Regions from separate parts of the Gracilibacillus marinus genome, predicted to be linked through region 4. Evidence: predicted binding sites of a transcription regulator. Region 4 holds the regulator's gene; each other region holds the start of a gene.
The links. The regulator Rex, encoded in region 4, represses fermentation and respiration genes when NADH is low (regulators of the CRP and FNR family bind a similar motif). The targets are predictions, from matches to a motif close to TTGTGAAATATTTCACAA.
Positions count from the first base shown of each region.

Region 1: a site for Rex is predicted at 2,289-2,306, ahead of ric (iron-sulfur cluster repair di-iron protein). Genes of this name have one in related genera too.
Region 2: a site for Rex is predicted at 2,635-2,652, ahead of ACFOZ1_RS14290 (nitrate/nitrite transporter). Genes of this name have one in related genera too.
Region 3: a site for Rex is predicted at 1,701-1,718, ahead of ACFOZ1_RS00965 (cytochrome c oxidase subunit 2A). Genes of this name have one in related genera too.

Region 1 covers NZ_JBHSDV010000001.1:644,002-648,211, reverse strand. Annotated here, with positions in the region: gene ACFOZ1_RS02815 (extracellular solute-binding protein) at 1-248, opposite strand, end outside; gene ACFOZ1_RS02810 (ArsR/SmtB family transcription factor) at 591-1,493, shown strand; gene ACFOZ1_RS02805 (response regulator) at 1,795-2,154, opposite strand; gene ric (iron-sulfur cluster repair di-iron protein) at 2,364-3,062, shown strand; gene ACFOZ1_RS02795 (HesB/YadR/YfhF family protein) at 3,242-3,541, shown strand; gene ACFOZ1_RS02790 (flavin reductase family protein) at 3,650-4,117, shown strand; gene ACFOZ1_RS02785 (hypothetical protein) at 4,136-4,210, shown strand, end outside.
Region 2 covers NZ_JBHSDV010000005.1:158,230-162,439, forward strand. Annotated here, with positions in the region: gene pcrA (DNA helicase PcrA) at 1-114, opposite strand, end outside; gene pcrB (heptaprenylglyceryl phosphate synthase) at 136-819, opposite strand; gene ACFOZ1_RS14290 (nitrate/nitrite transporter) at 1,066-2,571, opposite strand; gene ACFOZ1_RS14295 (D-alanine--D-alanine ligase) at 2,831-3,889, shown strand; gene ACFOZ1_RS14300 (UDP-N-acetylmuramoyl-tripeptide--D-alanyl-D-alanine ligase) at 3,908-4,210, shown strand, end outside.
Region 3 covers NZ_JBHSDV010000001.1:188,964-193,173, reverse strand. Annotated here, with positions in the region: gene ACFOZ1_RS00975 (b(o/a)3-type cytochrome-c oxidase subunit 1) at 1-1,027, opposite strand, end outside; gene ACFOZ1_RS00970 (cytochrome c oxidase subunit II) at 1,029-1,499, opposite strand; gene ACFOZ1_RS00965 (cytochrome c oxidase subunit 2A) at 1,512-1,640, opposite strand; gene ACFOZ1_RS00960 (DUF1002 domain-containing protein) at 1,760-2,668, opposite strand; gene ACFOZ1_RS00955 (RidA family protein) at 2,779-3,156, opposite strand; gene ACFOZ1_RS00950 (secondary thiamine-phosphate synthase enzyme YjbQ) at 3,265-3,666, shown strand; gene uxaC (glucuronate isomerase) at 3,989-4,210, opposite strand, start outside.
Region 4 covers NZ_JBHSDV010000009.1:5,065-9,274, reverse strand. Annotated here, with positions in the region: gene groES (co-chaperone GroES) at 1-206, opposite strand, end outside; gene ACFOZ1_RS16355 (CPBP family intramembrane glutamic endopeptidase) at 492-1,199, shown strand; gene ACFOZ1_RS16350 (YdiK family protein) at 1,203-1,412, shown strand; gene ACFOZ1_RS16345 (redox-sensing transcriptional repressor Rex) at 1,448-2,083, opposite strand; gene ACFOZ1_RS16340 (ABC-F family ATP-binding cassette domain-containing protein) at 2,273-4,198, shown strand.

The DNA.
Region 1 (4,210 bases), on a different contig from region 4:
TCAACCAAACTGTTATCTGATAATAAACCGCTTACATTGTTGTATATAATAGGCTCTCCATTATATACTTTAAAATCATCTGACGCGATGTACGAGCTATATTTCTCATCTAATAAATTCACGTCTCCAACAATGTCATCAGCAGTTTGTTGCTCCGCCCCCTCAACTTGTACTGTCATGTTACCAATAAACACAATCCAAATCGTTAAGGAAAATAGAATGAATCGTAGTACATAAGTAGGATTCATTGCAACCACCTCTGTAATATTCTTTTATAAAAGGATAAATATGTTACTATTTCCTTTCACCTTAACTTAAATATACATACAAGTTGAATTCTAGTCAATAACTTTTTTATAAATCTTATTTCTCTCTATTGACTTTAATTAACTTATTCGTTAATCTCATGAATATAGAATGATTTAAAGAGTTTTCTGTATAATTCAAATCCAATAAACAGCGTGTTTCTAGTCTCCATTTGGATTTTTATTACATACATAAAAGTTAATTACTCAGATTATTTTTGTGTAAATTTTTTAAAAAAATATTAGATTATTTTATAAACAATAGAAAGAAGTGAAGTGAAGCGTATGCAACTAGAAATAAATAAGGAATCATTACCTGTATATGAAGCATTAGCAAGCGAGGTGAGGCTACATATTATTCAATTATTATCAAAAAACAAACTGAATATTAAAGAATTATCTGAAGCATTAGGAATTAGCAGTCCTATAGTAACAAAACATGTGAAGAAATTAGAAGTTGCTGGTATTATCAGAACTGAGAAAATTCCTGGTAAGTCAGGCTTACAAAGAATTTCGATTCTCAAAGTAGATTGTATAGAGATTAACTTTCCAGCTAAGATATCCCAATCTTATGCAACATACGAAACATCCGTACCAGTTGGACATTTTACCAATTACCATGTCGTACCTACATGTGGAATAGCAACAACAGAAGATATTGTAGGTACATTGGATGATCCAAGATTTTTTATGGATCCAAAACGTGTGGATGCGAGGATTCTATGGTTCACTCAAGGATTTATTGAATACAAATCACCTAATTTCCTTCGGGAAGAAGATGAACTTCAACAAATTGAAATCAGTTTAGAATTAGCATCAGAAGCTCCACTATCTAATGATAATTGGCCGTCTGATATCACATTTAGTTTAAATGGCTTAGAACTAGGAACATGGGTTAGTCCTGGTGATTATGCGGATAAACGAGGAAAATTCACACCAGATTGGTGGCCGCCAATTATTAATCAGTATGGATTATTAAAAACACTTAGAATTACATCACATGGTACATACATGGATGATGAGTTACTCTCTAAGATGACGATTCATGACATAAATACAGAATCAGATGTTTGGAATTTGAAAATGGAAGTAAAAGAAGATGCATCCAATATTGGTGGTGTGACTATTTTCGGAAGAGAGTTTGGTAATCACAATCAAGATATATTATTCAAAATTTATTATTTGTAAAGAAAATAGAAAGAAGAAATTAGGACAATAGATTTCTTCAACTACAAAAATCCACTTCCTACTCTATTGGTTCCTTTTTCCTGAAAAACCACTTTTCCAAGCGATTTGCGCTTAGGAAAGTGGATCTTCAGAAAAAAGCCCATGGAAAGGGAGTGGAATATATGCACACGAATCATTTCACACAATAACTAGTTATAGTGGTGTCGTATCATCATTTTATTTTAAATCAATACATGTAGTATCATTCGCGTTTTGCATTAATAATACCCTAGCTCTACTATATTCATATATACATCGCTTATCATTCATCATCTATCTTATTTAAAATATTCACTAATCCTTGAAAATGTGGTTTGATAATAAAATCTTTTGCACCTAGTTGAATTGCTCTTGTCACATTATCTCTAGTCGCTAAAGAGGAAGAAATAATGACATTTGCATTTGGGTTTAGTTCCATAATTTTCGCTAGTGCATCTAAACCATTCGATTTAGGCATCACAATATCTAAAATTACAATATTCGGACGCAGTCTTTGATATTGCTTTACTGCGTCAAGACCATTTATTGCTTCACCAATGACTGTATAATCAGACTTCTCTACCAATCGTTTAATCCATTTACGCATAAAAGCTGAGTCATCAGCAATTAATACAGTCCGCATATTTTTTACCCCTTTGAATTACGTATTCTTTCATGCTGTTAGTCTCTTTATTTTACTCTAATTTACCTCCGTACGAAAGAAAATTCGAGCAATTTCTACAATTTTTTATGTATCGACAATTAATTTTATAGAAAATGTGATATCAGTCACAATTTCATTCTAAACTTTTCGTTATAGTAAGGATAGATTCCATAAAGGAGGAAAACAATATGAGAACATTCGAATTACATGATACTCCAGCTGATATAGTAAAGTTATTCCCTAAAGCAAGTGATTATTTCAAACAAGCCAAAATAGATTTTTGTTGTGGAGGAGATGAGCCACTACAAACAATAATTGCAAAAAAGAAGAAAGCAATTGATTCAGATGCGCTACTTGAAACAATCAATTCATCCTATAAACAATGGATTGATGCAGGTAATACCCACACAAATTGGGATGAAGTAAGTAATTCTGATATCATCGATCATATTATGAGGAATCATCATAACTATTTACACGAAGAATTATTACCTTTAAGTCAATTTGTTACAAAAATCTACCGTGTGCATGGTGGACATCACCCACACTTAGAACAGCTACACAGACTTTTCCATACATTCAAATTAGAAATGGAAGCACATTTAATCGAAGAAGAAAGAGACTTATTTCCATTAGTAAAAGAATATGAAGAAACGCAAAATCCAGAAATCAAAGCGAAAATTATTAAGTTAAATGAAACAATGGAAGAAGACCATGACCATGTTGGTAATATTCTAAAAGAGATGAATGAAATTACAAATAGCTATGAATTACCTGAAGGTGCATGTAATTCTTACCGCATCACATACGCCAGGTTACAAGAGTTAGAAAGTAACACATATGAACATATCCATTTAGAAAATAATATTCTATTCAAAAACTTCTAATGAATTCTTAAATCTTACAATCCGAACTATTCACGCACTGAAAATAGTTCGGATTATTTTTAAACTTATCACGAAATACAAGAAAAATTCAACATAATAAACAAGCTATTTGTGTAAATTTATTAAAATAGGGTATTCTTGTTACATAGAAGTATTTTTTAGATGAGGAGATGTTTTGGATGGAAATTAAAGTTTCTGATCAAGCATTACAATGGTTTAAAAAAGATGTAGAACTAAAGCAAGGAGATACAGTGAAATTTCAAGCAAAGTACGGAGGATCTAGTCCCATTCATGATGGATTTTCACTTGCATTTCAATTACACGAACCAGCTAAAAACGCAATAGCTAAAACAGAAAAAGATGGAATTACATTTTTCATCGACAACACAGATGAATGGTATTTCAAAGGACACAATTTACTTGTGGAATATGATGAGAAACTTGACGAAGTATCTTATGAATATGAAGAAATAAATTGAGCAGACAATAAAATACTTTCACACTATTTATGATAGAATAGTATGAAATAGATGGAGCACCTGTCTTTCCGGTGCTCTTTTTATCGAATAATCTTCGAGGAGGGAATCATGGTGAGTACAGAATTCCGTAAAGCAATGAGTAAATTTGCTACAGGTATTACTATAGTTACAACAGAGTTTGATAACAGCATCCAAGGTATGACAGTAAATGCATTTATGTCCGTATCTTTAGAACCACAATTAATTACTATTTCATTAGATAAAAGCAGTACTTTCTATCAAAATGCTGAGAAAATAAAACGTTTTGGTATTAGTATTTTACGCGAAGAACAAAAGGAAATATCAATGATTTTCGCAAAGCAAATCGACAAAACATATACTGATTACACTACATTTGATGGTATTCCGACAATTACCAATCCACTCGCTACACTCGCATGTACTGTAGTCAATCAAGTGGAAGCTGGTGATCACTTATTGTTGATTGCTAGTGTAGATAAGATTGAAATTGCTGAGGATGATGGTGAACCTATTTTGTATTACAATAGTAGCTATCGTTCGATTCAGAACAAGTAAATAAGTGAGGAAAGCACATTGTCACTTCTACACATTTTAAAATTAGCGATACAATTACCGAAAAAACAAGCACTTTTTCAACTTAATAGAATA
Region 2 (4,210 bases), on a different contig from region 4:
TGTCAATACTCTCGTCTTTCCACTACCTGCACCTGCCATAATTAATAACGGCCCATCTGTATGTTTGACAGCTTCGCGCTGTTCAGTATTTAATCCTTTTAACAAGTCATGCATGTTTGACTCACCTTTCCGTCCTTATTTCTTCACAGCTTTGACTGTTTTTAATGCTTCTTTTGGATTATCATATAGTGCATTTCCCACAACAATAATATCCGCAAATTGTGCCATTTCTTCAGCTTCTTCTTTAGTTGTGATGCCGCCACCATAGATAAGCTTCGTCTCATTTAATTGTTCTTTTACTTTTTTTACAAGATGTGGATCCCCATATGTTCCACTATACTCTACATAAAAAAACGGAAGATGGAATAAATGCTCTGCCATTCTTGCATGTGCTATAGCATCTTCTTCTGTAGGCAATATACAATTGGTATGCTTAAACACTTTTGCATTAGGATTCATAATACAATAGCCTTCTGCTACCATCTCATCCCAATTAATAATGTCCCCATATTCTACAACAGCCTCATGCTGAATATCCATCATCCATCTCTTTTCCTTACTATTCATGACCATTGGGACAAAATAATAATCAAATCCAGGTGTTACTGATTCTATATTTGAAATTTCCAAAATAACCGGAACTGTATATCTTCTAATATAACTTAATAATTGCAATACATTATCGAGTGTCACATTATCTGTCCCACCGACAATAATTGCATCTGTACCTGATTCACATACTTGATCCAGTATCTCATCGTCTATGTCTTTCGCTGGATCTAGTTTAAATACATGTTTCCATTCTTCCATATTATACACAATCATAATCCTCCATTACTGTCGATAGATTTGAAATGATATCCCCACTTGCAAACAGATGCTTCGTCACAGACTATCATTCTTTTTTCCATTCTTATAGTATAGCAAAAAATAGACAGAATGATGAATGATAACAGACTACTACAGGAGAAAAATTTACATATTGCTAATCGTCCAAAAACAAAAAGCCTAACATAATAGAAATCCCCTCGCAAAGTCAGCAACTTTCCGAGGGGATTTCTCCTGTTAAGCTTTTTTCGTTTCTGTTATTTCACTAAACACACCGACATAATTCGTGACATTCCCACCAGCGTCTTTCAATGTACTAATTGACAGCCATTGTTTGTATAGCTCACCATTTTTTCTTTTATTCATGATTTCCCCTTGCCATATACCTGTGGAAGCCAGTTGATCCCACATCTCTAGATAAAATGCTTTATCCTGTACACCTGAACTTAGGACACTTGGTTTCTGTCCAATGACTTCACTTTCCTCATATCCTGTCACTTTTTCAAATGCTTTATTTGTTTTCATTATTTTACTATGCTCATCTGTAACCAAAATGGCTTGACCTGCATTTTTTACAATATAATCTGAGATGGTTAATTTATCTGTATAATACATCCACAAAATAATAATCAAACTTGCTAAAGCAAATTGAGACAATGCCATAAAACCAATGGCATAGTGTCCATTAATCTCAAAAACTAATGTAAGAATGATTGGTGGGAAGAATCCCCCGAGTCCACCCATTGCTGCTACAATCCCATTCACAATACCTGCCTGTTTGGAGAAGTATAATGGTACTAATTTAAATATCGTACCATTCCCAATTCCAGAGAAGAACGCCACAGACAAACTACCTATTGTGTAAAGTAGAATCGTTGGAGAGAAAGAGAGCAAAATCCCAGAAATCGTTAACCCTGTAAACACAATCATTAATACTTTGAATGGATCGAATTTATCACCTAACCATCCACCAATTGGTCTCATTAATGTACATAATACGATGAATCCCGCTGTACGAAGTCCTGCATCTACACTTGATAAGTCAAACTCAGAAACTAAGAAGTTAGGTAAATAGACGGTTAAGGCAACAAATGATCCGAACGTTAAGAAATAAAAGAAACTTAAGAACCATAGTTTGTTATTTTTATAGACACTCATAATTTGTTGTTTTAAAGATGTGTTTACTTTTGGTTCATGCTTATCCCCAAAAACAAAGTTCAATATTGCAAATAATGCTAATGGAACGATAAATGTAAGCACAGCTAATCTCCAACTATACATTCCTGCAATAATTGGTGCTCCAAAAGAAGTAACCGCAGTACCAATATTACCAACACCATAAATCCCGTTCACAAATCCATGCTTTTCTTTTGGATAATATTTAGGTAATGATGTGACACCAACAGAGAATACTGCACCACCAATTCCTAAGAACAATCCTGCAATGATTAAATCCATAAATGAATTAGCCATACTTAAGTAACCAACAGGCAAAATTAAAAATAACATACTTAGAATAAATAACCAGCGCGCACCAAATTTATTCGTATAATATCCTAATGGCACACGTAACACGGAACCTAAAATAACTGGAACTGCCGTAATTAAAGAAATCTGTCCTGCAGTTAAGCTGATGTCTTGTTTAATAAAACTCATTAATGATGATAGCAACACCCACACCATAAAACCTGTAACTAAACTTAATGTTTGAAGTGGTAGTTGAAGTTTTTTTACGTTCTGCATCATAATTCTCCTTCTCTTAACGAACTTATTTAGTCATAGCATAATGAGTTATCCGTAAAATGTCTGTGACTAATTTCACATAGTAAAATTCAGTAGTTGCTCAGTTATTTACAAAAGTATCATCCGATTCTTTTGTATTATTGTCATCTCCATTGACTTAGAGGTATACTAAATGTATTGTGTGCGTATAGGATAAGCCATTCTTTCATAGGATAGCTACATATATAATAGGTAGGATAAATTACTGGAGGTATTTGAAATGAAAACAAAATTACTTATATTATTTGGCGGTAAATCTGCTGAACATAAAGTTTCGATGCAAACAGCAAAGGCTGTAATGAATGCAGTGGATTTAGATCTATATGAAGTCCACCCTGTCTACATTGATGCACAAGGTACATGGAACAAAGGCAAGCGATTAGAAGGAAAAGTGGAAGATATAAAAGCATTAGAAGTGCATCATGAAACAACTAGCCTTTCTCCTTTTTCTTTAGCAAATGAAGAAGAGTCTCAAGTTGTTTTTCCATTACTTCATGGGCCTAATGGGGAAGACGGTACTGTTCAAGGATTATTAGAATTGTTGAACATTCCATATGTAGGTAATGGTGTATTAGCATCTGCAGCTGGTATGGATAAACTTGCAATGAAAGCAATCTTCCAACAAGCAGGTCTTCAACAAGTAAAATATGAAGGATTTATAAGAAAAGATTGGGAAGTAGAAAAACCAGAAGTAATCGACCGAATCGAACGCAATCTTGGTTATCCTTGTTTTGTTAAACCAGCAAATCTCGGGTCAAGTGTTGGGATTAATAAAGCTTCAGATCGTCATGCATTAGAAGCTGCAATTGAAGAAGCACTACAATTTGATCGCAAAATTATTGTAGAGCAAGGTGTCGTAGCACGTGAAATTGAAATTGGAGTCATCGGAAATGATGAAACCTCTTGTTCTGTTGTTGGTGAAATTGTTCCAAAAACGGAATTTTATGATTATAAATCGAAATATGAAGATGGCGATACAGCACTTATCATCCCTGCTGAAATTGACTCAGCTATCTATGAACAAGTGAAAGAAATGGCTACAACTGCATATAAAGCATTGGATTGTTCTGGATTGGCTAGAATGGACTTTTTCTTAACGAAAAACAACGAATTAATCATCAATGAAGTGAACACAATGCCTGGTTTTACACCTGTCAGTATGTTCCCGTTACTATGGAAACACTCAGGAGTCGATTATCCATCCTTAATTAATCGTCTTGTCGAACTTGCATTAGAACGCCATGAAGAAAAAATGAAAATCAAATATACAGTGGAATAAATAGGAGGCATTGCACATATGATTACACGCACAATTGCACAAGTAGCTGAAATGGCAAATGCACAATTATCGCTTCCTACAAACGATTCTATTCTTGTCAAAGGTGTCACTATTGATACACGTAAAATTCAAGGGAATGAATTATATGTCCCATTAGTTGGTACAAATGTAGATGGACACCAATTCGTTAGACAGGCATACGAACAAGGAGCTGCTGCGTCATTTTGGAAAAAAGATGTTCCAAATCCACCAGCAGATATTCCATTATTATTCGTCGACGATCCATTACTTGCAATGCAACAATTAGCTACGGCTTATCGC
Region 3 (4,210 bases), on a different contig from region 4:
CTGCAGGAATGAACATAAGCATCCCCATAAATGGCGCAAAAAAGCGAACATCTTTCCATGGTAGTTTCTTGAACCAACCGAATAGACCTTTCGCACCTAAATTACGTCCTCTTACTTCAAATGTAGCAAATAGGGAAAATGCTGTCATTAATGATGGAATAATTACCGCGAACGTTAATACAACTTGGAAAAACTTCCATCCATGACTAATTCCCGGCTCTAATAACTGATGGTGAAAACCTACAGGAATTGAGAATAAGATAAACAACAAAAATGCAAGTCGCGCTAAAGAATCACTGAAAATCTTTCCACCGATTATTTTTGGAATCATCACATACCATGCCATATATGCAGGTAATAACCAGAAATATACAAGTGGGTGACCAAAATACCAGAATAATGAACGACTTAATGTAACATTGATTGTATCAACAAGTCCTAATGACCATGGTATAAACTGAAATAGAACAGTTGCTACCACACCAATTGTTGCAATAATCCATAATACTAATGTAGCTACAGTCATGAACGCAAGAAGTGGACTTGTTTGTCCTTTATTTGCTTTGCGCCATTTATTATATTGATAAATATCCGCCGCTCCAGCAAAATATGTTCCTACAACTAATAATGCAAGTGCAATATAAAAGAATGGTGATGCTTGTAAAGGTGCATAGAATGTGTATAAAACGGTTGCTTCTCCTATCACAATCATGATTACACCTAAAACCGTACCAATTAACATCAAATAAAAACCAATCCATGCCGTCCTTCTTGTGCCTACACTAAAATCACCAACAGTCTTTACCACACACGCATGTAAAAACCCAAAAATAAAAAATGTCGTAAAAACAAGTGCCATTAACACCCCATGTGCAGTCAAAAGCTGATAGTAATTAATATAGCTCGGAAGTACAATCATTTCACTTCTTACCATTGTTTGAAGTAATCCGAAAAATCCAGCAACAATAATTGCAGAGAATGCTACATAAAAATGAGCCAAACTTAGTCTTGAATCCAATCTATTCATTCTATATCACCTCCAGTTTTGCACTCATATAGTGATGACCTGTGCCACAATATTCATTACATAGTATTAAAAATTCCCCCGCCTCATCGAAGGTATATGTCATGGAGTTGATATGACCTGGTGTCACCATCATATTCACATTTGTTCCTGGAATCTGAAATCCATGTACAACATCAATTGAGGTTACTTTAATTGTCACTTCTGCACCTTGAGGAATTTGGATGTCATTTGGAGTAAAACCGAAAGATTGTAATACAACAATAAGTTCATATTTATTATCTCCAAGTTCCTTTAAGCCAGGTTCATCAAATGGCGCTGTTTCTTGTACCTTCTCTGGATCAATCACAGTTAAATCACTTGGAGGCTTGTGATGATCACTCGTAAATGCTTGTATTCCGACAGTACTTAAAAATGCAATAAGTGTAACAATCCCAATCGTTATCCATATCTTTTCTAATTTGTGCATATGCATTGACCATTCCCCCTATCTATTCATAAATAATGCAAATATCGCTAACCATGATCCAATGATAAAAACGCCAACAAACAAAACAGATACAAATGCACCATATAGCTTATGCTCATCATCTGGTGACTTTCTTTGTTTTCCCATTGAAACGCCCCCCTTTTGGAACTTATTTGTATTTATAGTATGAAAAAAATAAGCTACTGTTTGTGATGTAAATCACAGACAGTAGCTCCTAATTTAATATATGTCTATTTTTTGTCTATTTAACTAAAAATACCTTTAATGGAATCAATGATATTTGTGAAGAAGTCTTTTACACCTTGCCAGAATCCTTCTGTATCCCCACCTGTTACTTCATCCAATTTTCCTTTTAAATCGTTCACAATACTATCTAATTGCTCTGTTAATTTCCCGAAATCAATATTCAAATCTCTCATTTTTTCGAATAGATTTGTTAACATCGCACGATCTTCTGGAGATAACTCAATATTTAAATTCTCTAATTGTGTGTTAATGATTTGCTCTACTTCTTCTTTTGTTGCAGGATTTTGCTCAGCAATTTGTTTTTTAATCTCAGTTAATAATTCACTTACTTTTTCTTTATCAATTCCTGCGTTTTCTGATAAATCTGTAGCAACATTCAATTCTTCATTCGCTACTTCCATGCGATCTTGATCTAATGTTTCTCCATCAACATTAAATGCTTTATAAATACCTGTAAGTGCAGAATGACCACTTACTTTAATTGGTGATGCAACTTCAATTAGCGCATTTTCTATCCCAGCAGTAAGTAGTGCGTTCGCATACATCTCATTCGTTACTTGCGTAATGTTTTCTGGTGTAACAATATTGACTACCACACCATTACCTTCACCTTTTCTTGTAATTTTCGCTGAGGAGTACATATTTGAACCGGGGTCTCCACCAATAAAATTCACTAAATCTTGTGCATTTACAATATATTCATCAACTAAATCAGAATCTGTTGCATTCAAAATACTTCTAACCTTGTCTCTTTGGTCTTCTGACAACTGTTCACCTAATACTAACTTTGGTTTCCCATACTTCTCATCAATTCCAACATCTTGTGTATCATCACTTGCAAACAAAACTGGTGAAAAAGCTAGTCCAACAAACAATATAGCAATACATATGGATACTATTTTTTTCATATACTATCTCCTTTTCTTATTCTTACTATTATATTATGCAAGATTCTTAGAAATATGGAAAGAAAAAAGAGTACCTCTACTTAATTATAGTAGAAATACTCTCTTTTATTTTATTTCTTTGCGATAACATCCATTTCTACACCAACACCTTTAGGTAGCTTGCTTACTTCTACTGTTGCACGCGCAGGATATGGCTCTTTCAAAAATGTTGCATATACTTCATTAATCGTAGCGAAATCATCCATATTCGTAATATAAATCGTGAATTTCACTACATTACTAAAAGTAAGGTTTGCTTCTTCTAGTACTGCTTGTAAATTCTTCATTACTTGCTCTGTTTGTTTAGCAATATCTCCTTCTACCACTTCCATTGTTTGTGGATTAAGCGGGATTTGCCCTGATACAAATACAAAATCCCCTGCGTCAATTGCTTGCGAATATGGGCCAATTGCTTGTGGCGCATTAGCTGTATGTATTGCTTTTACCATTCTCATCCATCTCCTTCTATAAAAAATAAGTACTATCAAAATTTTAACATATTACAGATTTTTAGTAGAATAGAATTGTCAAAATATTTTTTAAAAGGATGATTCATAATGGATAAGACATTTCAACTCCGTACATCAAGACATGACGAGATGATTGATATTACTAGAGAAGTTGCCACGTTTGTTAAGGAAAATAATATACAAAATGGAATCGCAATTGTTTCCTCCTTACACACTACTGCTGGTATTACTGTAAATGAAAATGCAGATCCTGATGTGAAGACAGATTTTTTGCGAAGATTAAATGAAGTATATCCATGGGAACACAAAGAAGACCTTCATATGGAAGGGAATACTGCTGCACACCTAAAAGTCAGTACTGTTGGACATAATCAGACCATTGTTATTACAAATGGGGAGTTATTACTTGGTACTTGGCAAGGGATTTATTTTTGTGAATTTGATGGACCAAGATATCGCAAATTTCATATAAAGATAATCGAGGGCTAGGACATCATTATCGTTTATAACACAAAACACGAACGATGCTATATGTGTTGTTTTGCACTAAAAGGATGATACGACTCTAATTATTAATTGTGAAATAAGTGATTTGCGTATACCCCGCTCCTGCTTGCCCACTCCCTTTTCTATGGGCTTTTTCCTTTAACTAACTTTTCAGGTAAAAGGACCCCATAGGAATGGGAGTGGACGCCTGCGCTTAGTGGGGTTATCTTTTAATACGCAAAAAATCCAAACAATTCGGTAACTAGCCTTCGAACCGTTTGGATTTTTCAATTAAAGAATTCTATTATTCAAATCTCCGTCAACATTAAAAACCAAAATATTCTTTTGCATTATAATAAGAAATATTTTGTACAATTGTTGCTAATGTTTCTTCATCATTCGGGTATTCGCCATTCTCTACCCATTCTCCAATTAAGTTACACATGATTCTACGGAAATATTCATGACGTGTATATGATAAGAAGCTTCTTGAATCTGTTAACATCCCGATGAAGCGACTAAACACACCATTATCCGCTAATGCTTC
Region 4 (4,210 bases):
AATTTAGAGTAAATGATTAAGTCGCCTTCGTTCACTTCTAGAGCGATTTTTTCGCCGTTGTCTGTCACACGACCAGAACCTACAGCTACAACTTTACCTTCTTGTGGTTTTTCTTTCGCAGAATCAGGAAGAACAATTCCACTCGCTGTTTTCTCTTCTTGCTCTACAACTTCAATAATAACACGATCACCTAATGGCTTAAGCATTGGTTATAAACCTCCTTGATATCTACATTTAATTTTTGTTCTTTAGCACTCACTATACAAGAGTGCTAACACAATTATTATAATAATGAAAAGTACTTTTTTTTGCAAGTATTTACTATGAAATTTTTCTAAAAAAATGACATACATGCAAAGATGTACTTCATTACGTCATAAATATAAACAACACTCTTCTATACATAGTCTTACCATTTCAATTTCATTCATGATTTGTGTTAAAATACGTATCATGTATAGAAAAAATAAAATAAAGGGAGTCGTTAAACTTTGCCAAAGAAGTATATGATTATCATCCTTACTTATGTATTAGCACAATTTGCTACAGTTCTTCCTTATTACTTAACTAAGATAATAGATATTAATAACTTGCCATATGTTACGGTAATATGGAATATCGTTGTATTTGGGATTGCTGTCATTATTTCGCTTTTACTATTGAAAAGTGAGATACGTGATTTTTTCCAAGCACGAGAAAAAGGTATCGGCCAAATTATATTATGGTCTATATTAGGCTTTTTCCTAGTCATGATTGCACAAGGGGTCTCTTCTGTTATTGAACGATTCATTATCGGTGTAGATACAGCTTCTGAGAACACGTTAGTCTTAATGCAAGTGGCTCGTGAAATACCTGTATTTCTTCTTATCATCACAATTCTTGGTCCTATATTAGAAGAATTAGTATTCAGGAAGGCAATATTCGGTTCTTTATATAAAAGAATGAATTTCTTCTTTTCTGCCATCATTTCAGGTGTTTTATTTGCGGTATTACACATGGATTTCAGTCATCTGTTAACATATATTGCTGCAGCAACTGTATTTGCTTTTTTATATGTAGAAACAAAGAAGATTATTGTACCTATTATTGTCCATATGTCGATGAACACAATGGCCGTTATTGCACAATTATCGCTTGATCCAGAACAAGTAGAACAATTGATGGAACAATTACAGCTTATATTACTTGGGGGCTATTAAATAATGAGATTCTCGCCACTTACTACTGCATTTCTGTATTTTGGATTAGGTATCTTATTTACCTATATTGCAATACAATCAGTAGAAGAAACTATATTTAACTTTTTCACGATTCTATTAGCTTTTTTTGCAACAATGGATTTTGTACTAGCCATTCGATTAGTAAGATTGCATCGTGCAATAAAAAAAGCTCAGAAAAAGGAGAAAAAATAAAGGCATTCACCTATTATTGGTGAGTGCCTTTGTTTTTATTCTACATCTAATGGATAATGTTTCATAAAATATACTAGCGATTGGAGCTCAACTGCTAAATCAATATGGTGTACGCGCACATCATTTGGAACGGTAATACGTGCAGGTGTAAAGTTAAGGATACCTTTCACACCAGATTGTATTAATCGATCTGTCATTGGTTGCGCTTCAGATACAGGTACTGTTAAAATCGCCACTTGTATATCTCCAATATGCGCTTCCAAGTCATCGACATGATGGACTTCAATTTTACCAATAGACTTCCCTACTTTGCTTGGATCTGCATCAAATGCTACTTCAATTTTTGTATTATTATTTTTGGTAAAGTTATAATTCAAAAATGCAGTACCTAAATTACCTACACCGATCAATGCAACTGGAGTATTCTCATCTTGGTCTAATGTCTTACGGAAAAAACCAAGTAGATAATCCACATTGTATCCATAGCCTTTCTTACCTAATGCACCAAAATAGGAGAAATCACGTCTAATAGTCGCAGAATCTACTTTCATTGCATTACTTAATTCTTTTGATGAAACTCTATCCTTGCCTTGAATGTGTAAATTATTTAAAAATCGATAATATAAAGGTAATCGCTTGGCCGTTGCTTGTGGAATTTTGTTATTTACCATTTTTCATTCCCCTTACTCTATTTCCATATAGGTTTGTGAATGTTTTTACTTACTTCCATTGTAACAGATATCAACAAAAAAGTCGTGAAATAATTCACGAACGAGTATCTTTCCTAATAAAATTCAATGCCTTCCCTCTTGCAGATTCCCGTAATAATAAGATACACTTACATCAATGAGGTGAAACGAATGATTTATTTACAAGCGAATAATGTAACCAAAAGATTCGGCGCGGAGCTGATCTTATCAAATATAAAATTGGAAATTAAACAACATGATCGAATTGCGATTGTTGGGCGTAATGGTGCAGGTAAATCGACATTGTTAAAAATAATCTCTGGTCAACTAAATTATGATGAGGGAGAAATTCATAAACCTAAAGACATAACAATGGGGTATCTCGCACAACATACAGGTCTTGATTCATCTGAAACCATTTGGGATGAAATGCTAAAAATATTTGAACATTTCATAAAGGAAGAAAATAGTTTACGCGAAATGGAAGCAAAAATGGGCGACCCTGACTTTTTACAAGATAGTTCCAAGTATGAACAATTACTATTAAGCTATGATCAAAAACAAGAAGCATTCAAACTTGCTGGAGGTTATCAATACGAAGCAGAAATCAAATCTGTATTGAATGGCTTGAATTTCCCTGAAGAGATGTGGGGAACTTCTATCGCTACATTAAGTGGAGGACAGAAGACACGTCTTGCTCTTGGTAAATTACTTTTAACAAAGCCGCATATTTTAATACTAGATGAGCCGACAAACCATTTAGATATCGAAACATTAACATGGTTAGAAGGCTATATTACGAATTATCACGGTGCCGTTGTCATCGTATCGCACGATCGATATTTTCTAGATAAGACAGTGACGATGGTCTACGAAATATCTAGACATGAATCAACCAAATTCCATGGTAACTATACGAAGTATTTAGAACAAAAGGCACTAAGTTATGAACGAGAACTGAAACAATATGAAAAACAACAAGCAGAAATCAAAAAGATGGAAGACTTTATCCAAAAAAATATTGTTCGAGCATCTACTACTAAGCGAGCACAAAGTCGTAGAAAACAATTAGAAAAAATGGATGTGATGGACAAGCCATTTGGCGAAGAGGGATCTGCTAAGTTCTCATTCACTGTAGAAAGAAGAAGTGGAAATGATGTATTAAAAATACATGACTTATCCTTCCGCTATCAGGAGACAGATCCCGCTCTTTTTACTAACCTAAACCTTCACGTAAATCGCGGAGAAAGTATCGCATTAGTTGGACCAAATGGTGTAGGGAAATCCACACTTTTGAAGAACATTATCGGACATTTAGAGCCAGATACAGGTGAGATACAACTTGGCGCAAATGTGCAAATAGGGTATTACGATCAGGAACAAACCACCCTGCATGCGAACAAAATTGTCTTGAATGAATTGTGGGACGAATATCCACTTATGAATGAAAAGGATATTCGTACAATTCTAGGTAATTTCCTCTTCAGTGGTGATGATGTATTAAGACCTGTTGCTGCACTAAGCGGTGGTGAAAAAGCACGCTTAGCTTTAGCAAAATTAATGATGGAGAAAGCGAACTTCTTATTATTAGATGAACCGACGAACCATTTGGATTTAGATAGTAAAGAAATATTAGAAGCAGCACTCATTGATTATCCTGGTACGATTTTATTTGTATCCCATGACCGCTATTTTATTAACAAAATAGCGACACAAATATTAGAAATGCAAAAGAACAAAACAACAATATACCTCGGTGATTATGATTACTATGTGGAAAAAAAGAATGAAGAAAAGGCATGGAGAGAATTACAATTACAAAATGAACAAGAAGTAACAAAGCAACAAGGAAAAACAGACTTCCAAAAAGAAAAAGAATTAAAGAAATTAGAACGTAAAAAACAACGTAGAATTGAAGAAATCGAACAAGAAATTGCCCAACTTGAAGAGAATGTAGCACATAACGAAGTATTATTATGTGAACCTGACATTTTCCAAGACCACGAAAAATCCTTGCAACTTACAGAGGAAAACGATGCAATGAATACAAAACTCGAACAATTAATGGCAGAGTGGGAGCAATTACATGAAGAGTAAAAAGAACGAACT